Linked DNA regions of Metabacillus sp. B2-18. The protein of the gene in region 1 interacts with the protein of each later gene in a pairwise test. Links are inferred from orthologs where the notes say so. Each region holds a gene or a part of one and is shown on either strand. Other genes may lie near its edges.

The links.
Region 2: the proteins of ftsA (region 1) and ezrA interact in binary tests that used the Bacillus subtilis proteins (3 or more experiments, as listed by UniProt). The link is inferred for Metabacillus sp. B2-18 from one-to-one orthologs.

Annotation. Positions count from the first base shown.
Region 1 is NZ_CP088245.1:1,824,141-1,833,150, reverse strand. The notes cover bases 370-3,247. They hold ftsA (cell division protein FtsA), read right to left. Parts: upstream 2,512-3,247; coding sequence 1,228-2,511; downstream 370-1,227. Other genes in these bases: LPC09_RS09185 (DUF881 domain-containing protein), read right to left, coding at 3,041-3,247; LPC09_RS09190 (small basic family protein), read right to left, coding at 2,674-3,039; ftsZ (cell division protein FtsZ), read right to left, coding at 370-1,183. In the rest of the region: more of ftsZ, read right to left, coding at 38-369; more of LPC09_RS09185, read right to left, coding at 3,248-3,772; LPC09_RS09180 (DUF881 domain-containing protein), read right to left, coding at 3,825-4,529; LPC09_RS09175 (cell division protein FtsQ/DivIB), read right to left, coding at 4,519-5,310; murB (UDP-N-acetylmuramate dehydrogenase), read right to left, coding at 5,541-6,449; murG (undecaprenyldiphospho-muramoylpentapeptide beta-N-acetylglucosaminyltransferase), read right to left, coding at 6,483-7,574; spoVE (stage V sporulation protein E), read right to left, coding at 7,816-8,958; murD (UDP-N-acetylmuramoyl-L-alanine--D-glutamate ligase), read right to left, coding at 8,988-9,010. UniProt on the Bacillus subtilis protein: Cell division protein that is required for the assembly of the Z ring. May serve as a membrane anchor for the Z ring. Binds and hydrolyzes ATP. Also involved in sporulation.
Region 2 is NZ_CP088245.1:3,747,129-3,756,204, forward strand. Bases 405-3,348 are described here. They hold ezrA (septation ring formation regulator EzrA), read right to left. Parts: upstream 2,760-3,348; coding sequence 1,050-2,759; downstream 405-1,049. Other genes in these bases: LPC09_RS19025 (cysteine desulfurase family protein), read right to left, coding at 405-827; hisJ (histidinol-phosphatase HisJ), read left to right, coding at 3,175-3,348. In the rest of the region: more of LPC09_RS19025, read right to left, coding at 1-404; more of hisJ, read left to right, coding at 3,349-3,987; forespore capture DNA-binding protein RefZ, read right to left, coding at 3,970-4,620; LPC09_RS19045 (GAF domain-containing protein), read left to right, coding at 4,741-5,220; LPC09_RS19050 (sensor domain-containing diguanylate cyclase), read right to left, coding at 5,249-7,048; rpsD (30S ribosomal protein S4), read left to right, coding at 7,452-8,054; tyrS (tyrosine--tRNA ligase), read right to left, coding at 8,161-9,076. UniProt on the Bacillus subtilis protein: Negative regulator of FtsZ ring formation; modulates the frequency and position of FtsZ ring formation. Inhibits FtsZ ring formation at polar sites. Interacts either with FtsZ or with one of its binding partners to promote depolymerization.

The DNA.
Region 1 (9,010 bases):
AAAGAGTGCTAAATTTTCATTTAGCACTCTTTTTGGTTTATCTACGTTTATTACGGTTACGTAAGAAGGTCGGAATATCAAGCGTTTCTTCTGGTTGTTGTGTATTAGTACGAGTTGGTGCTTCTTGTACCGGTTCCTCTCGATGACTCTCACGTTTTGGTGGAACTTTTGTTAACGTATTACCGTTATTAAATTGACGAGTATTCGGTTGTTTTAAAGGACTAATTTCTTGTTCTGTAAAACCAGTTGCAATAACTGTAACAATTATTTCATCCTTTAGGTTTTCATTAATAACAGAACCAAAAATCATGTTTACATCTTGATCAGAAGCAGTAGCTACAATATCAGCTGCCTCTTGTACCTCATATAAACTTAAATTCATTCCACCAGTAATGTTCATAAGAACACCCTGAGCACCGTCAATTGATTTCTCTAATAGTGGGCTGGAAATAGCTTTCTTAGCAGCTTCTGCAGCACGATTTTCTCCAGTGGCTACACCAATTCCCATTAAAGCAGATCCTCTATTTGACATAATCGTCTTTACATCTGCAAAGTCAAGGTTTATTAAACCTGGGGTAGCGATTAAGTCGGAAATACCTTGAACCCCTTGACGAAGAACATTATCTGCTTCTCTAAACGCTTCAAGCATAGGTGTATTTTTATCAACAATTTCAAGTAAACGGTCATTTGGAATCACAATAAGTGTATCCACTGACTCTTTCATTGAAGAAATACCGCCAGCTGCTTGCATTTGACGTTTACGTCCTTCAAATGTAAACGGTCTAGTAACAACACCGACTGTAAGAGCACCTAAATCTTTAGCAATTTGTGCAATAACAGGTGCTGCTCCAGTTCCAGTTCCGCCGCCCATTCCAGCTGTAACGAATACCATGTCAGCTCCTCTTAAAGCTTCTTCAATTTGCTCTCTGCTTTCTTCAGCAGCTTTTTTCCCTACTTCAGGGTTAGCACCAGCACCTAGTCCTCTTGTAAGCTTCGATCCAATCTGCATCTTCACTTCTGCTTTAGATAAGTTTAATGCTTGTGCATCCGTGTTAACTGCAATAAATTCTACACCTTGTACACCGTGCTCTATCATTCGATTAACAGCGTTATTACCACCGCCACCAACTCCAATTACTTTGATGGTAGCCAAGCCGTCAATATTCGTATCAAACTCCAACATGCAAAATCCTCCTAATCCATCAAATGACTTCTAATAGATGTAAACTATTCAAAGAAGTAGCCAAAAAATTTCTTCACTTTATTTACCTTTTTATCTTCTTGTTGTTGCTGAGGTTTTGTACGCTGCTGTTGCGGTTCCTTTGTTGCTGCTACTTCTACAGCATCAACAGTAACGTTTGAACCTATTTTTCTACCTTGAATTTTCGCATTCTTATATGCAAATTGAATCAAGCCTACACCCGTCATATATTGAGGTTCTCTGACACCAATATAATCCGGACTTGCAATTCTTACACTATTCTGAAGAACAACTTGTCCTAATTCAAGTACTCCGGGCATTCTAACTGTACCCCCGGTTAGAACAAAGCCGCCAGGTAATTCTCCAATTCCTAATCTTCTTAGCTCATGTAAGATAAGCTCATATAACTCTTCTAAACGAGCTTCAATAATGTCCGCAACTTCTAATTGGTTAAAAGTTCTTTTCTGATCTGATCCAATAACTGCTGCTTCAAAAATTTCATCCTCTGAAGCATGATCATAAAAGGCATGTCCATATTTTAGCTTTATACGTTCCGCTTCATCGGTAGTTGTACGAAGACCTATAGACAAATCTTTCGTAATGTGCTCACCACCGACAGGCAAGACAGTCGATGCAATCAGGTGATTTTGTTCAAACACTGCAATTGTAGTGGATCCCCCACCGATTTCAACTAGTGCAACACCCAGGTTTTTCTCATCTTTTGATAATGCAACAGATCCTGCAGCTAGAGGTTGTAAACAGATATCAGTTATTTCAAGGCCTGCACGCTCTACACAACGCAATAAATTATGTAAGATCGTTTTAGATCCAGTAATAATGGTACCTTCCATTTCCAAACGAACCCCAAGCATTCCTCTTGGATCATTGATTTCATCTAGTCCATCTACAATAAATTGTCTTGGAATAACATCGATTATTTCTCGTTCAGGTGGAATTGAGATCACTTGAGCAGCTTCAATAACTCGTCTTACATCTTCATTTGATATTTCTCTATTCTCACTCGAAACAGCTACAACTCCGTGGCAATCCTGTAATTGTACATGATTTCCTGTAACACCTACTACCACTCTCGTTAAGGAGATTCCAACCATTCTCTCGGCCTGCTCAACCGCTTTTTTTATAGAATGAACTGTTTCGTCTATATCAACTATAGACCCTTTTCTTAATCCTTCTGATTTTACATTACCTACACCAATAATGTTTAAAGCATCATTCGTCATTTCACCAATAATTACTTTAACACTGGATGTACCGATGTCAAGACTTACAAATAGTTCATTGCTGTTCATTCTAAGGCACCTCCCCATCTATCACTTTCTATTCTATTCTTTGCAGAACAACATGACAATGAATCTAGTTTTACAGGTTTGTAACAAAAATTTTATTTAAATATTTGCTTGATTTCTGCTTTACTAGTGTTTATTCGTCAAATACTTAATTTTTCCTTTTTATTATTCAATTTTTTTCATTTTTTCCCTAGAATTTGACCATTTCGTAATAAGAATCCTTCTTATTACTGCTATATTTTGAAATAGCCTTACTCCAAAGGCAAACATTGCTACTAAATACAAGTCTACACCAAGATGGACACCTAGAAAAGCTAAACTTGCAGCTAAAATGATGTTAAAGAAAAATCCAGAAACGAACACCATTTCATCATAGATATCCTGAAGATGTGCACGAATTCCTCCTAACAGTGTATCAAGTGCTGCTAAAATTGCAATTGATAAATAGTTGGAATACTCAGGGGGAATACGCAACTCCGATACTAGACCTAAAAAGACACCGAGAATTAGTCCTAAAATTGGCAGCCACATATTATTCTCCCCCTTTTTCTGATGATTCTACAGGTTTCATATTCCGAACTCGAATTGGATCTTCATAAGGAGGAATCGTTAACTGTTCAATTGGGTCTGATATCGTTAACTTAAGATTATCTATAGCAAAATCTTCATCAGTATTCGAAGCATTCATTCTGTTATAAAGCTTGTCCACATTATCTGAAATGACGTTTATCTTAATAGGAAAACTGTTTAAGCTAAAATTATCCATCTTGGTCTGACCATTGATATCTCTTATGACAGTCGAATTAATAACCCTTCTGCCTTCTATTGAGATTTCTTTCGCTCCATAAGAATTGAGTTCATTAATTAACCGTTTTAAAAGCTCTGGTGAAATATTTTGTATTTCAACTCCAAGTAATTCTTCTGAAAACAATCGATCAATTGTAATTGTTATGCCCTCTCCAGAAATTTCGGTTAAACCAACTTCTTCCTTTAAAACTGCCAAGGTCTCTTTTAAGGCTGTTTCTGGATTCGAATTTTCTTGCTTCTTATAAGACTCAATAATTTCATCATATTTTCGTATCTCATTAAGAAGCTCCGCTTGAAGTTGTTGCTCTTTTTTTAAATCTTCCCTAAGTTGCCACATATCACGCGTATCTCTTTCCACTGGTTCTTTAATTGTTTGAAACTGAATTCCAAGCATTAAACCAAAGATCATTGTTAGCAAAGCAAAACTAAGACCCTTTTTCCAACTTTTTTGTTTCACACCAACCACCTATCTAAACAATAATCCGTTAGTGAAACATCGTATTACTTTCCTATGATGAAGCTTTTTTTTCTTGTAGAAGTGGCTCCATCTTAATATTTTCTAGTTTTTCTAAAGTTACCACAACATTATCATAGGAAAGCTGATCTACAATTCCACCAGTAATATTTAATGCAGGTAATAAAACATTTGGGTCCCCAATCGCAGATATAACAAAAGGTGCAGGGAACTGATTTCCATCAACTGTCACAACTGGTCCATTGCAATATATATACGAATGACTTGATAACCTTTGACCGTTAATTGAGATAGCATCTGCTCCCGAGATATAAAGTTCATTAATAACACTAAACAAATGACTCTCATGCACAATATAATTGTTTACATTTTCTCCTTCAGGGACGTAAGAGGAATCTTCTAATGTTACTTGTATCCCTTTACCTTGAACTGCTATATCACCAACATACATGCGATACTTTTCAACATCTTCTACAAGATTGTAGTACACCTGTTTTTCATCCTTTAGAGATTCTTCAATTTCTTTCACTTCTTCTTGTTTTTTAAAAAGTTCTTTTTGGAGATCTCGGTTTATTTCTTCTTTTGAAATAAGTTGTGACCTAATTTCATATTCTTTATCCCATTGTTCGGTTGTTATCTCTTGGTTTCGATTACTTTCCTTTGTCAGCTGATAAGAATATGAAAACAGAAAACCTGCAACTAAGAGAATGAGAGAAAAAATCACATAACTACCCCTCAGTTTCATCTTGAGCTTCATCCCCCTCTTCCTTAGACTCTATTGGTGTATAAGATTCAAAATAAGAGCCTACTTCCAGATGAATGATTCCTTTACTGTTCTCGTCCAGCTGACTTACAATTTTAGTGTAAGTATTCATTTTCTTTGAGAATGTACGAACAGATGCCATTACTTCATAACCATCATTCATATAAAGATGAACTAACCAAGGATCTGTTTTATTAGGAGCATGATGAATTTCTGAAATTGAGTTTAAGATACTGGGAGATAATTTTTTCAACTCATTTATCATCTCATTAACATCTTTCTCTTGTTTCCAGTTTATCAGGACTGGTGCATCTGCCGGTACTTTCACAGTACGGTCCTTCAGAACTTGTCCATTTTCTAGAATCGGCTTAAATACACCATTCTCTTCCAGATAAGCAATACTGTCATACTCATCAACCTGCAAGACAATATGGTTAGGAAACTTTTTTTCCACAGTGGCTTGTTTTATTTGTAAATGGTCCTCAATCAACTGACTAGTCTTTGTTGTATTGATATTCCAAAACCCATTAGAAGTTGTAATTTTACTCATTTCAATGATCTTTTCCGACTCAACATGTACATTTCCTTTTACTGTTATACTTGAGACTTTACTTAAGGGAGACTGAAAATAGATAACAAGTAAAATTAATAGAAAAAAGATTGAAAGGAATGAAATAAGTCTTCGATTAGTCTTCTGTTTTCGCTGCTGCTGTAGTTTTGGTATGCGGTCTTCTAACGAAACAACCTTTTTCTCCAATCGTTTTCACCCCACCCTAGTAGTTCCCTCTAGGTAGATTTCTTGCACAATGTTATGGCAAATCATCACAGTATGTAAAGTAATAAAATTAATCCTATTTAAAAAGATTTTCCCCACTTACACACTGAAACGGCATTTAAAAATGCCGTTTAAGAATAAACTAAAATTGTTCAGCAATTTTTATAAAGACATTATAACACAATAAAAGGAAATAATGGGGAGTAATGTGACTATTTCCGACCTATTATTTCAACTTCAGTTTCCATTGTCACATCATACTTCTCAAGAATCGTTTCTTTAATATATTTTATTAAATCCAATACATCTTGAGCAGTTGCTCCTCCAGCATTAACAATAAAATTACCATGCATTTCTGAAACTTTAGCACCACCGATTTGATATCCTTTTAGACCCGCTGCTTCAACTAATTGACCTGCATAACTAGGAAGTGGGTTCCTGAAGATACTCCCTGCGCAAGGATAATTCCAAGGCTGTGTTTCTCTTCTGTAATCTTTGTTCTTTTGCATGATCGCAACAATTTCTTCTTTTTCACCCTTTTTAAGTTGTAGAACTGCTTCTATACATATACCTGGTCTTTTCGTCTGAAGAATTGAAGTTCGATAAGAAAACTCCATTTCTTCATTTGTCAGCCATTCCATCGTTCCATCTTCAAATAACACTAGAGCTTTCAAAAGAATTTTTGACATGTCTGACCCATGTGCCCCTGCATTCATATAAACAGCTCCACCTATTGAACCAGGAATACCACTGGCAAATTCCAAACCTGATAAACCCTTCCTACTAATGAGTGTTGCAAGCTTTACAATGGAATATCCCCCGCCAACGGTTAATACATCTTCATCTAACTCAAAGTGATCGATTCCAGCTCCAAGCTTTACTACGACCCCTTCTATTCCTTTATCTGAAACTAGAAGGTTAGAGCCCCTTCCTACCACTGTCCATTTAGCTCCATATTCTTTTATTATTTTTATCGCCTTGCTCAGGCTTTCACTGTCTCTAGGTTCCAATAGAATATCTGCAGGGCCACCTATCCTTATTGTTGTATGCTTTGCTAAAGGTTCATCTACAAGAACTTTCCCAATTTCTGCAGTTGTTAATGCCTCATATAACGTAGTCATAATTTACCTCCTCAGGTCAGTTTATCTCTGTTGTTACTTAGAAAGTTCCTTTAGGACTGAATAAAGTCTTAATGCAGCATCAGGAATACCTAATTTCTTTGATGCCTGCTTCATTTCTTTCAATTTAAATTCATTAAGTAAGACTCCGTCAATTTCCGTAAGTAATTTATCACCATTCAATTCTTGCTCCTTTAGCATAATTGCTGCATGATGATCACTTAACGATCTTGCGTTTACTTCTTGATGATTAGCCGTTACATAAGGGCTTGGAATTAATATACTAGGCAACCCCAATGCTGTAATTTCTGCAAGAGAGGTAGCTCCGGCTCTCGATACAATTAAGTCCACTGCCGCTAATACTTCCGGCATATTGTGTATAAATGGTTTTATGATCAAGTTCTCAGAACTGTTTCCTTTTTTTACTTCATTCATTACTTTTTCATAATGTACTTCACCAGTGACATAAACAATTTGATATGGCTTTTCAGCAAGAGATGGAATCATTTCTAAAACAGCATCATTAATAGCTTTAGCTCCCCTGCTTCCCCCGAAAATCAGCACTGTCTTTTTGTCTTTAATCAAACCGACTGAATGTCTCCCTTTATCTGCATCTTGACCCAGCACCTCTGAAGCACGTGGATTACCGGTTAATACAACTTTATCTGCAGGAAAATGTTTTCTCGCTTCTTCAAAACAGATGGCGACTTTGTTAACATATCGAGACAAAAACTTATTTGTTATGCCAGGTAAACTATTTTGTTCATGAATAACTGTTGGAATCTTCATTTTAGCCGCCGCATAAACAACAGGTCCACAAACATATCCTCCTGTTCCAATAACAACATCTGCATTAAACTCTTTTAAATATTTTTTACTAACAGAAACTGCTTTAAGAAATCTCGTAACAGTTTTCACATTTTCAATGGAGATCTTTCTTTTAAATCCGGATATTTCTACAGATTTAAATGGTATGTTGGCTCTGTTTACAATATTTTGCTCAAGTCCATTTTCTGTACCAATATATAGAAATTCTACATCTGAATGATGTTTTTTAATTTCATTTATTAAAGCCAGTGCTGGATAGATATGACCACCAGTTCCGCCACCACTTACAACTACTTTCATACTTGTTCCCCCATTTTGAATGGATTTCTTATTATAAAATGTACGTACTCTCAACTACTAGGTTATAAGTAAACTAGTAGTTGTATAGAAACACATATGTAAAACTATGAAGGCTGACCTTTTAAGGACTGCTTAGAGGTTAAAAACCCCTAGTCTGTCACTTACCAACGTCAGCCTCGATACTTACTATTTTATATGATAAACAACCTATAATGAAACTAAAATTAGCCTTTTAATGGACCTAATACTTTGAGTATCTGCTCACATTTAATAAGACACCCATTGCCATTAGCATTAGTGTAAGGGAAGATCCTCCATAACTTAAGAATGGAAGAGTAATACCTGTTACAGGCATTAGTCCGGTTACAACACCAATGTTAATCATAACCTGAATAGCTACCATTGTAATAATTCCAATGGCCAAGAAGCTACCATATAAATCAGGGGCTCCTAACGCAATTCGTACCCCTCTCCATAAAAGTAAACCAAACAATAATATAACTAATGACCCACCAATAAAACCAAGCTCTTCAGCTAAAATGGCAAAAATGAAGTCAGTTTGGGGCTCAGGTAAATAAAAGAATTTCTGCCTGCTTTGTCCTAACCCTTGACCAAAAAGACCTCCAGGACCAATCGCATACAAAGATTGAATGATTTGGAACCCACTGCCTAGTGGATCTTCCCATGGATCCAAAAATGATGTAATCCTTTTAATTCTGTATGGTGCTGAAAGAACAAGAGCAACAAATCCCGCAACACCTAAAAGACCCAGCCAAGCAAAATGCACCACTCTAGCTCCCGAAACAAATATCATCACGATACATGTCCCTACCATAACTGTCCCTGTTCCTAAGTCAGGCTGAAGCATAATGATCCCAAATGCAGTGAAAACGAGTCCAAGAGAAGGGACTAATCCTTTTTTAAACGAGGTAATTTTCTTTTGATTTTCAGATAAAAACTTCGCTAAGAAAGCAATCATCGCCAATTTCATAAACTCTGATGGCTGTATCGAAAATGCACCAACACCAATCCAACTTCGAGAACCATTACGCTCCATCCCTATGCCGGGTATTAATACTGCAATTAAAAGAAAAAAACAAATGATAATTAACATTTTTGACCATGTCCGCCATGTCCAATAGTCAACGTTCATAATAAAAAACATGGCTATAACACCAACACCTGCAAATAACAATTGGCGCTTCGCAAAAAAGAAGGAATCATCAAACTTATATGTTGCCCAAACTGCACTTGCACTATATACCATGATTAGTCCAATTGTTAAAAGAAGTAATGTTAGAATAACCAATATAAAATCTGGTGTAGACCTTTTTGCTGTCAACGCCGAACACCCCTGTATCAAATTTATTAAGGGCTGTAGCATAGACTGCAATTAATTATTCGTACAAGCCCTTAGTTAAGCTTATGCACGGCTT
Region 2 (9,076 bases), 1.9 Mb from region 1 along the record:
GATAATTCAAGCATAAGTTTATCTCGTGTAATTTTTACTTGTTTTAGTTGTTTTCCTGCTTTTTCTGTTGACAGCCTTAGAGCCTTTGCCAAAGCTACATTTCCAGCAAGACTTTCCGTTCCAGATCTAACATTGAGTTCTTGTGCACCACCAGAAAAAAGTGGAGCAAGTTCTACACCTTTGCGTACAAATAAAACACCTGTTCCATTCAAGCTATGAAATTTATGTCCTGAGATTGTACATAAATCAATTTTAGCTTTATTAAAATCAAGTGGGACCTTTGTTATTCCTTGAACATGATCAACATGAAAAAGCGCATTTGAATATTCTTTTATCATATGACCAATTTCTTCAATTGGCTGAATGGTGCCAATTTCATTATGAACATGCATAATAGAAACCAAAATGGTATCTTTTCTTAACGCCTTCTTAACATCTTCGGAAGAAACTCTACCATTCTGATCAACAGGAAGGTATGTCACGTTAAAGTTATGTACCTCCTCTAGTTGTTTAAATGATTCCAACACTGACGGATGCTCGATAGCAGATGTTATAAGATGTTTTCCTTTATGATTAGTAGAAAAAGCTGCTCCTTTTATAGCAAGATTGTTTCCTTCTGTACCACCCGAAGTAAAAATTATCTCTTCCGGTAAAACTCCTAGCAGTCCGGCAACCTGTTGTCTGGATTGACTTAACAATCTTTCTGCTTCACTACCAAGCTTATGAATGGAAGAAGGATTTGCAAAGTAATCTTTGGCAACTTTCATATAAGTTGCCAAAACTTCATCATATGGTTTTGTTGTGGCACTGTTGTCTAAATACAACATTTTGCTTCCTCCAAATTGCTATGTTTATATGTTAATTTTATAAATGAGTTGAATTCATAATAAATGATTCAAGCAATTAGTTTTATCAATGTGTAATCATAACATATTGAGACTGCAAAGAAAAACAATTCAACAATTACGTAATCGTTCGCATTTCCTAAATAAAAAAATGATAGGAAGAACTAAGTTCCACTATTTCGAAACTTGGTTCCTCTTATCATTTTACTTATAGGATATTGTTTTATCTTGTTCATCTATTAGTTCCCGAATTTTTTCGAAGGAACCAGGTTCTACTTGCTCTAGTGCTGCAGCTGCAACGTTTAAAGCCTCATTGTAATCATTATGTCTAAACAATTCTTCAGCCTGCTTAAATTTTGTCGCAAGTTGCTGATTACGGCTTCGATATCTGTTTCCATACTGGATGATTTGCTCTACTAGGTATACCTCTTCAATGAGATCGTCCCCAGTTTCTTTTAAAGACTTAACTGATTGAATAGCCTCTGATAGTAACTCATTAACAATCACCATATTAAGTGGGATTTCATCCAATTTCGTTGTTACCTTTAGAACGTCCCGTTTAGCCTTTTCTATTAATTCAAGAAACTCAACAGGCAGACCAGGTACATTACTTTGTTGTACCGATCTTGTTGTATCAAGAAGCAGTCTTTTTAATTGATTTAAGCTATCTCTTGCTTGAAGCTCATCACTTCTAAGAGTTTGAAGCATTTCACGGTATTGATTATGTTCTTCTAATAACTGCTTTATTTGTTTATCAATGTCTTCAAGATCTTCTTTTACGATGGAATGAGCCACTTGGTCATTTAATAAGTTCTGTTGAATATGTGCAAATTTCTTCTCAACCTGTAATATCTGCTTTTCAATTAGCTTTTGTTTATCTAATTCAGTCGTTGAAAGTTGATAACTCTGTTTAACAAGCTCTGTTTCTTCAACAGTAGCTTCTTTTTGTTCTGATAGTTCAACTAATTGATCATGTATTTGATCTTTCACTTTTTTAACAAACTGATTAGCCTCAACTTCTTTTTCTAATAAATCATATAAGTTATCAATAGATTCCTGAATGAATTGCAAGCCATCCTGTACATCATCAAGATCAGCTTCTTCTAGTTTCTTTTTGAACTTTTCTAGCTGATTGTTTATCTTCTCAATTTCTAAATCTAATTGAATATGCTCTAAATAGTAGCCTGATGCTACCATTTCCTTGTATCCTTCTTTTAGTTCATTTACTAAGTTTGGAATTGTCACTGAGCATTCCGTCAATAATTTAGGAAGTTCATTCATTTTTTCTTGTAGAACATCAAGGTCCATTTTTAGCTTAACTAACACTTCTCTAGCTACTAAATAATTTCCCTGTTCAGTTTCAGTATCAAATTGTTTAAGTGAATCTGTTATTTCAGTTAAGGCGTCATCTAATTTACGATGTGCTTTACCAAACTGATGACTATGAGCTAATAAGGTCTTTTTAACTCGTTTATACTGGTCTTTTACTTCTTCACCTTCAACTGTATTTTTCTCTTCACTCGTAACAAGCTCATTAATTTCTTCAATAATCTTATCGATATTTTCATTTACAGTTAAAAGGACAGTGTCAATATGTTGTAAAACACCTTGTGACTTTTTAAATCGATATTTATCAGCGAAATCCTCGGCATCAAAAAGTAACTCTTCTACTTCAGGAAGTTGAGTTGTAATAATCTCATCCCACTCAGCTCTCCATTGTTCAAACAATTCTTCTGCTTGTCCAACCATTTTCAACTCTTTTACTTTCGATAACTCATCGATAATTGAGCGATTCATAATTTCAATCTTACGTGCCTCTAGACGATCAACCTCTTTATATATTTTTCTTCTAAACATGTATCCCGCACCAAATACAATACATATCAGAAGGACAATTCCAATTAAAACTTCCATAGTTGGCCCCCTCGTACTACACAAAATCCTCATGACAGGGAAGAGTTCCCGGATGATGTACATCTTTCAACATCATGCTGATAAGCGTTATTAAGTATCTATTTATTTTTTCGTATGTTGAATATGTTTATTGTTGTTAATTAGTATTGTTCTCTTTAGAGTCTCCTTTTTTAACATACAATTAACAAGCTATTAAAAATCCTTAAAAAATCATATATATTCTAAGACTTTGTTAATGTTAATTCAATGTATTTATGATACCATGTAAACGACATTTTTTGACCACAAATTTTAAATTTTTTACATTATTTGTCCAGTTATGATGAAAGGGCATCTATATCTTTAATAAACAGGCTGAAACGTGTAACTTGATGACAAGATAAATTTTATGGTTACAGCAAAAGGGGGAGAAAATATGCCGCTAAAGAAGGATGGACATGTTCACACACCATTTTGTCCACATGGATCAACTGATGAACTGGAGTTATATATTAAACAGGCTATAAAAGAGGGGTTTAACTGCCTGACATTTACTGAACACGCTCCACTTCCAAAAGGCTTTAAAGATCCAACACCACAAGAAGATAGTGCCATGAAACTAGAAGAACTTGGCGATTATTTTGAAAGTATCCTTTTATTAAAAGAAAGATATCAAACTTCAATTACCATTAATGTTGGTTTGGAAATTGACTATATAAGAGATTATGAAAAAGAAACTACTAATTTTTTAAATGAGTATGGAAAATACTTAGATGATAGTATTTTATCTGTTCACTTTTTAAAGATAAAAGATCAATATTATTGTATGGATTTTGATGATAAAACCTTTAATGAAATGATTGTCGAAACAGGTTCATTAAAAGTACTACATGAAACCTATTACAATGAAGTTCTTCACTCAATTAATAGTGATTTAGGAAACTATAAACCAAAAAGAATTGGCCACATAACGCTTGTAAACAAATTCCAAAAACTGTTCCCTGTTACCTTCTCAAATGAAAAATGGATACTTGATATTTTAACTTTAATTAAAGAAAAAAACATGGAAATAGATTATAATGTAGCAGGATTAAGAAAAGAATATTGTGGTGAAATCTACCCTAATGATGAAATTGCAAAAATTGCAATAAAACAAGAAATCCCTCTCATCTATGGGTCAGATGCCCACAGCGCTAGGGATGTTGGAAAGAACTATAAATATTTTGAGCAGTTATCGAATAGCAAGTAGATTACGATCTTGTGAGAACTTGTCTACTAACAAAGAATTTAGCCATAATTTCAACTCTTTATAATACTGATGCACAAAGTATGCTTCGTGAGGTTGAATATGAAGGACTTCACTCATGTATTGTGGCTGTAAATACGGCATATGCAATAAACTTCTTAGTTGGATGATTAAATGCGGGATAAATCCCTTACGAAAATGTCCTTCCTCGATCCCTTGTTCTAATAGTGACTTAATGTAATATTTTTCTTTGGTTAAATAGGTTGTCATCACCTCACGATTTAAAACAGAGTCTACTGTCACTTCACGATACACTAATCGAGAAAGTTGACGGTTTTCATGCTGATAATGCAATAAATCTAAAATCATTTTACTAAGCACATCATGGGTGTTTCCATATTGTATATGTGAGTAATTTTCTTCAATGATTTTAAGATAACCTTCATAATAATGTGATACAAGATATTCAAGAAGTCCACCTTTTCCTTTAAAATAATATGAAATGTGGGCAACATTCACATTGGCTCTATTGGCTATCTCTCTTACAGAGGTACCTGTAAATCCCTTAGAGTTAAATAAGTAAATGGCAGCATCAAGTATCTTTTGTTTTGTATCACGGGAGTTTGTTTGAGTCATAGTCATTACACCTCCTATTCATATATAATATCTTCAATCATTTAGTATCAAACTCCTTTATGATTCGCTCGACAAAGTTCTTCATCATAAGGGAAATTTATCAAAAGGTAGGTAATTTAGATGTTTCATGTCGAAAAATACAATGGTAAAAAGTCAGATCAATATTCATTGGTCATAAATCAATTAAAAGCTTTACTAGAGGGGGAAGAAGATCGAATTGCTAATTTAGCAAACGCTTCGGCTCTTTTAAATCAATTTTTAGATAACATAAATTGGGTTGGATTTTACTTAATGAAGGAAGGTCAACTTGTATTAGGGCCTTTCCAAGGATTACCTGCATGCGTTCGAATTCCTGTAGGAAAAGGTGTTTGTGGTACAGCTGCAGCTAATAAAAAAACAGAGCGAATTGCAGATGTTCATCAGTTCCCGGGACACATTGCATGTGATGCAGCGTCTAATTCAGAGATTGTTGTTCCTCTGCTCGTTGACGGTGAAGTAATTGGCGTGTTGGATATTGACAGCCCAATAAAAGATCGATTCAATGAAGAAGACCAAGTGTTTTTAGAAAACTTTGTAGATGTTTTGGTTCAATATATGTAAAAAAGGTGAGCTACTTAGCTCACCTTTTTTAATGAATATCATCCTCAACGATTACTTGATTTTTCCCTAATTTTTTAGCAACATATAACGCCTTATCAGCGCGGCTGAATAACTGATTATAATTACGTTCATTTTCAGCAATCCAATAGGATACTCCACAAGATATTGTCACTGAGGGATTTGTATTTTCCGCTACCTTTTTTACAATCCTTTCGGCAATGGCGGTTCCTGCTTCAAGGTCAACTTGTGGCAGATAAACAGCTAATTCCTCGCCACCCCATCTTGCTCCAATATCATGTTCTCTACTATTACTTTTAATAATATTAGCAACCTGAACCAAAACTTCGTCTCCAACTTGATGACCGAATGTATCATTAACTCCCTTAAAATTGTCGATATCAATTAATAAAAATGTTCCTTGACGATCAGCTTTCATTGAGTTCTCTATACAAGTGTTCATGTAATTACGTGAGTACAATTGTGTTAATTGGTCAGTTTTAACTAACGTTTCTAGCTCTTCTCGTAATAAGGAATTAGATAGTGCCAATGTAGAATGATGTATTAACGATTGAAGAAGTTTAAACATATCAAATGAAAAATGATAAGAATTTTTGTGAAGGACAATTGCACAGCCTCGAAGAGTATCACTCTGTACCATTGGTACAGCCATAACTGATGCAAAGGAGCCATCCGGCAGGTATGTTGTGATATCACCTAAAAACAGCCCTTCTAGATTTTTCTCAAGTTTTCCTTTTATATAATCGATATAAACATGCACTTCATTCGTATTAAAAAATTTAGTACTACCTGGAAAAATTTGAAATTCATTTTGATGATTTTGATAGAAAAAGCCCACCTCATCAGCTTCAAAAGATTCCATGATTCTTGATGTCATATATGTCATCGTATCTGCCAGTCGTAAGTTTTTATTTAAACGATGGGACGTTTCATTTATAAGCTGTAAATCCTTAATTAATCTCTTTGATTGATCGTATAATTGTGCATTTTCCATCGCAGTACCAGCAGCATTTGCAAGCATAATGATAAAGTTTTTATCTTGATCAGCCAGGTTTATCCCGTGATTAACGACCACTTGTAATACACCATATACCCCTTGCTTACCTTTTAATGGAGTATATAAAATCGTTTGATTTATCTTCTCATCAAATGAAAACTGTATTTTTCCTGTTACAAAGGCTTCCATAGCCATTTCATTTCCATCTTGATGATCAAAACCGAGATCTTTAATTGGTAAATTCAAGTTATTTTCATTATCGTGTGATAAAAACAAATAGAAAATAAACTCAGTATACATTTCTTGTAAGGTTGTAATTAATTCCACTAAAACATCATCTTTATTCATAAAAGCATGAAATTGCTCTGTTAAATGAAATAATCTTTCATACTTCTGCTCATTTTCGGTAACCTGTATTAATTCCATACAATGGGCATAGAAGGATGTACATGTTTTTGCTAATTCATTCATAACTGCTGGTGAGTACTCATTTTCAAAGCCCTTTAATTGAAGGATCCCCTTTAGTCTATCTTTTCGAAAAATTGGGAGTAGAACTTGATCATCATAGTAATAGGCTTCACCATCTTTGAGAATGAACGTATTAAATGGGGTATCATCAACTGGTGAAGACTGTGTGTAAAACTCGTCACTACTATTATAGAAATAAAAAACAGCATGACGAATTGAAAGCTCACTTTTAACAGTTTCAGAAAGCTTTTCCACAATATCAGATAATGAACGTTTATTATGATGTTTGCTAATAAAATCAAAAAAAGCGCATTTAGTAGCAGTTATCACGAATTGTTCTCCCATAAAATCACCCACACTAAAAGTTACAAATTTAAACTAAGTCAAATTACTCATACATTATATCATAAATCAATTCTATAGATAGTAGAGTAAATATTTTTATTTCCAATTGAAATGAAATGAACTTAGTTTATACTTTACTAATGATTATTTCAAAAAATTATATATTTATGTAAAGGTTCTTGACTTTATACATAGAAAAACATATAATGTTCGTTGTGTATAAAATATGCAGCCTATTGATGGTGCAATGGTGAATTCATTTTATTCCCCTTTTTATTTTAAGGAGGTGTATCGAGTAACTCTATGCTGCTGGAGCGAGGATACATGAAAATAAAATGTGCATGATTGTTAGTCAGTCTGGTTTTTATTTTATGCAAAATAAAAACATAAAGGAGGAGTTAGCATGGCTCGTTATACAGGCTCAAGCTGGAAACTCTCTCGTCGTTTAGGTATTTCATTAAGTGGTACAGGTAAAGAATTAGAAAAGCGTCCATATGCTCCAGGACAACACGGTCCAGGACAACGCAAAAAAATCTCTGAGTACGGATTACAATTACAAGAGAAGCAAAAGCTTCGTCATATGTATGGTGTAAATGAGCGCCAATTCCGTAACTTATTTGATAAAGCTGGTAAAATGGCTGGTAAACATGGTGAGAACTTCATGATTCTTCTTGATTCTCGTCTTGATAACGTAGTATACCGTTTAGGTTTAGCTCGTACTCGCCGTCAAGCTCGTCAATTAGTTAACCACGGTCATATCATGGTTGATGGCGGACGTGTTGATATCCCATCATACCAATTAAAACCTGGTCAAACGATCACTTTACGTGAAAAATCTCGCAACCTTGACATCGTTAAGGAAGCAATCGAAGTAAGCAACTTCGTACCTGACTACCTAACTTTCGACGCAGATAAATTAGAAGGTACTTTCACTCGCTTACCTGAGCGTTCTGAATTACCTGCTGAAATTAACGAAGCTCTTATCGTTGAGTTCTACTCTCGTTAATAGTTTTGAAAAAACCTATACCAATTGGTATAGGTTTTTTATATTGATCAAATAAACATTTGAAAGAAAAAAGAGAACAAATCCTTAGATTCATTCTCTTCTCGCTTTACCTGGTATAACGAATAAGGAAGTATTTCTTTTTCCCTCTGCGAATAACAGTAAACTTCCCGTCAATTTTATCTTCATCTGAAATAACTTTCGTTAAATCTTGAACACGTTCACCATTGATATAGATTGCACCATTCGATAGATCTTCACGAGCTTGGCGCTTCGATGGAGAAATTTTCGCTTCTATAAGCAAATCAATTAATCCTATTTCCTCTGAAGAAATTTCTGTTGATGGAACATCTTTAAAACCTTCTAAGATCTCTTGACTTGTTAATTCTTTGATTTCACCACTAAATAAAGCCTGTGAAATCTTGATTGCTTGTTTTAAAGAATCTTCACCATGCACCATTTTTGTCACTTCTTCGGCAAGAGCCTTTTGAGCCGCACGTTTTTCTGGTGCATTTGCCACCTCATTTTCAAGATCTTCAATCTCTTGTTGAGTAAGAAATGTGAAGTACTTAATGTATTTAATAACATCTCGATCATCCGTATTAATCCAGAATTGGTAAAACTCGTAAGGTGATGTTTTTTCGGCATCCAACCAAATTGCTCCACCTTCTGTTTTACCGAATTTCGTTCCATCTGCCTTAGTAACTAAAGGAATCGTTAATCCAAAAGCCTTTGAGTCTTCCTCTGACTTACGGATTAATTCTAAGCCTGCTGTAATATTTCCCCACTGATCACTACCTCCGATTTGTAGTTTACAGTTATTATTTTGGTATAACTTTAAAAAGTCGTAAGATTGTAAAATCATGTAACTAAATTCTGTGAATGAAATACCAGACTCAATACGAGTTTGTACTGAATCTTTTGCAAGCATATAGTTGATCCCGAAGTTTTTCCCCACATCACGTAGGAATGAAATAACATCTAAGCTGCCAATCCAATCAAAGTTATTAACGATTACAGCTGGA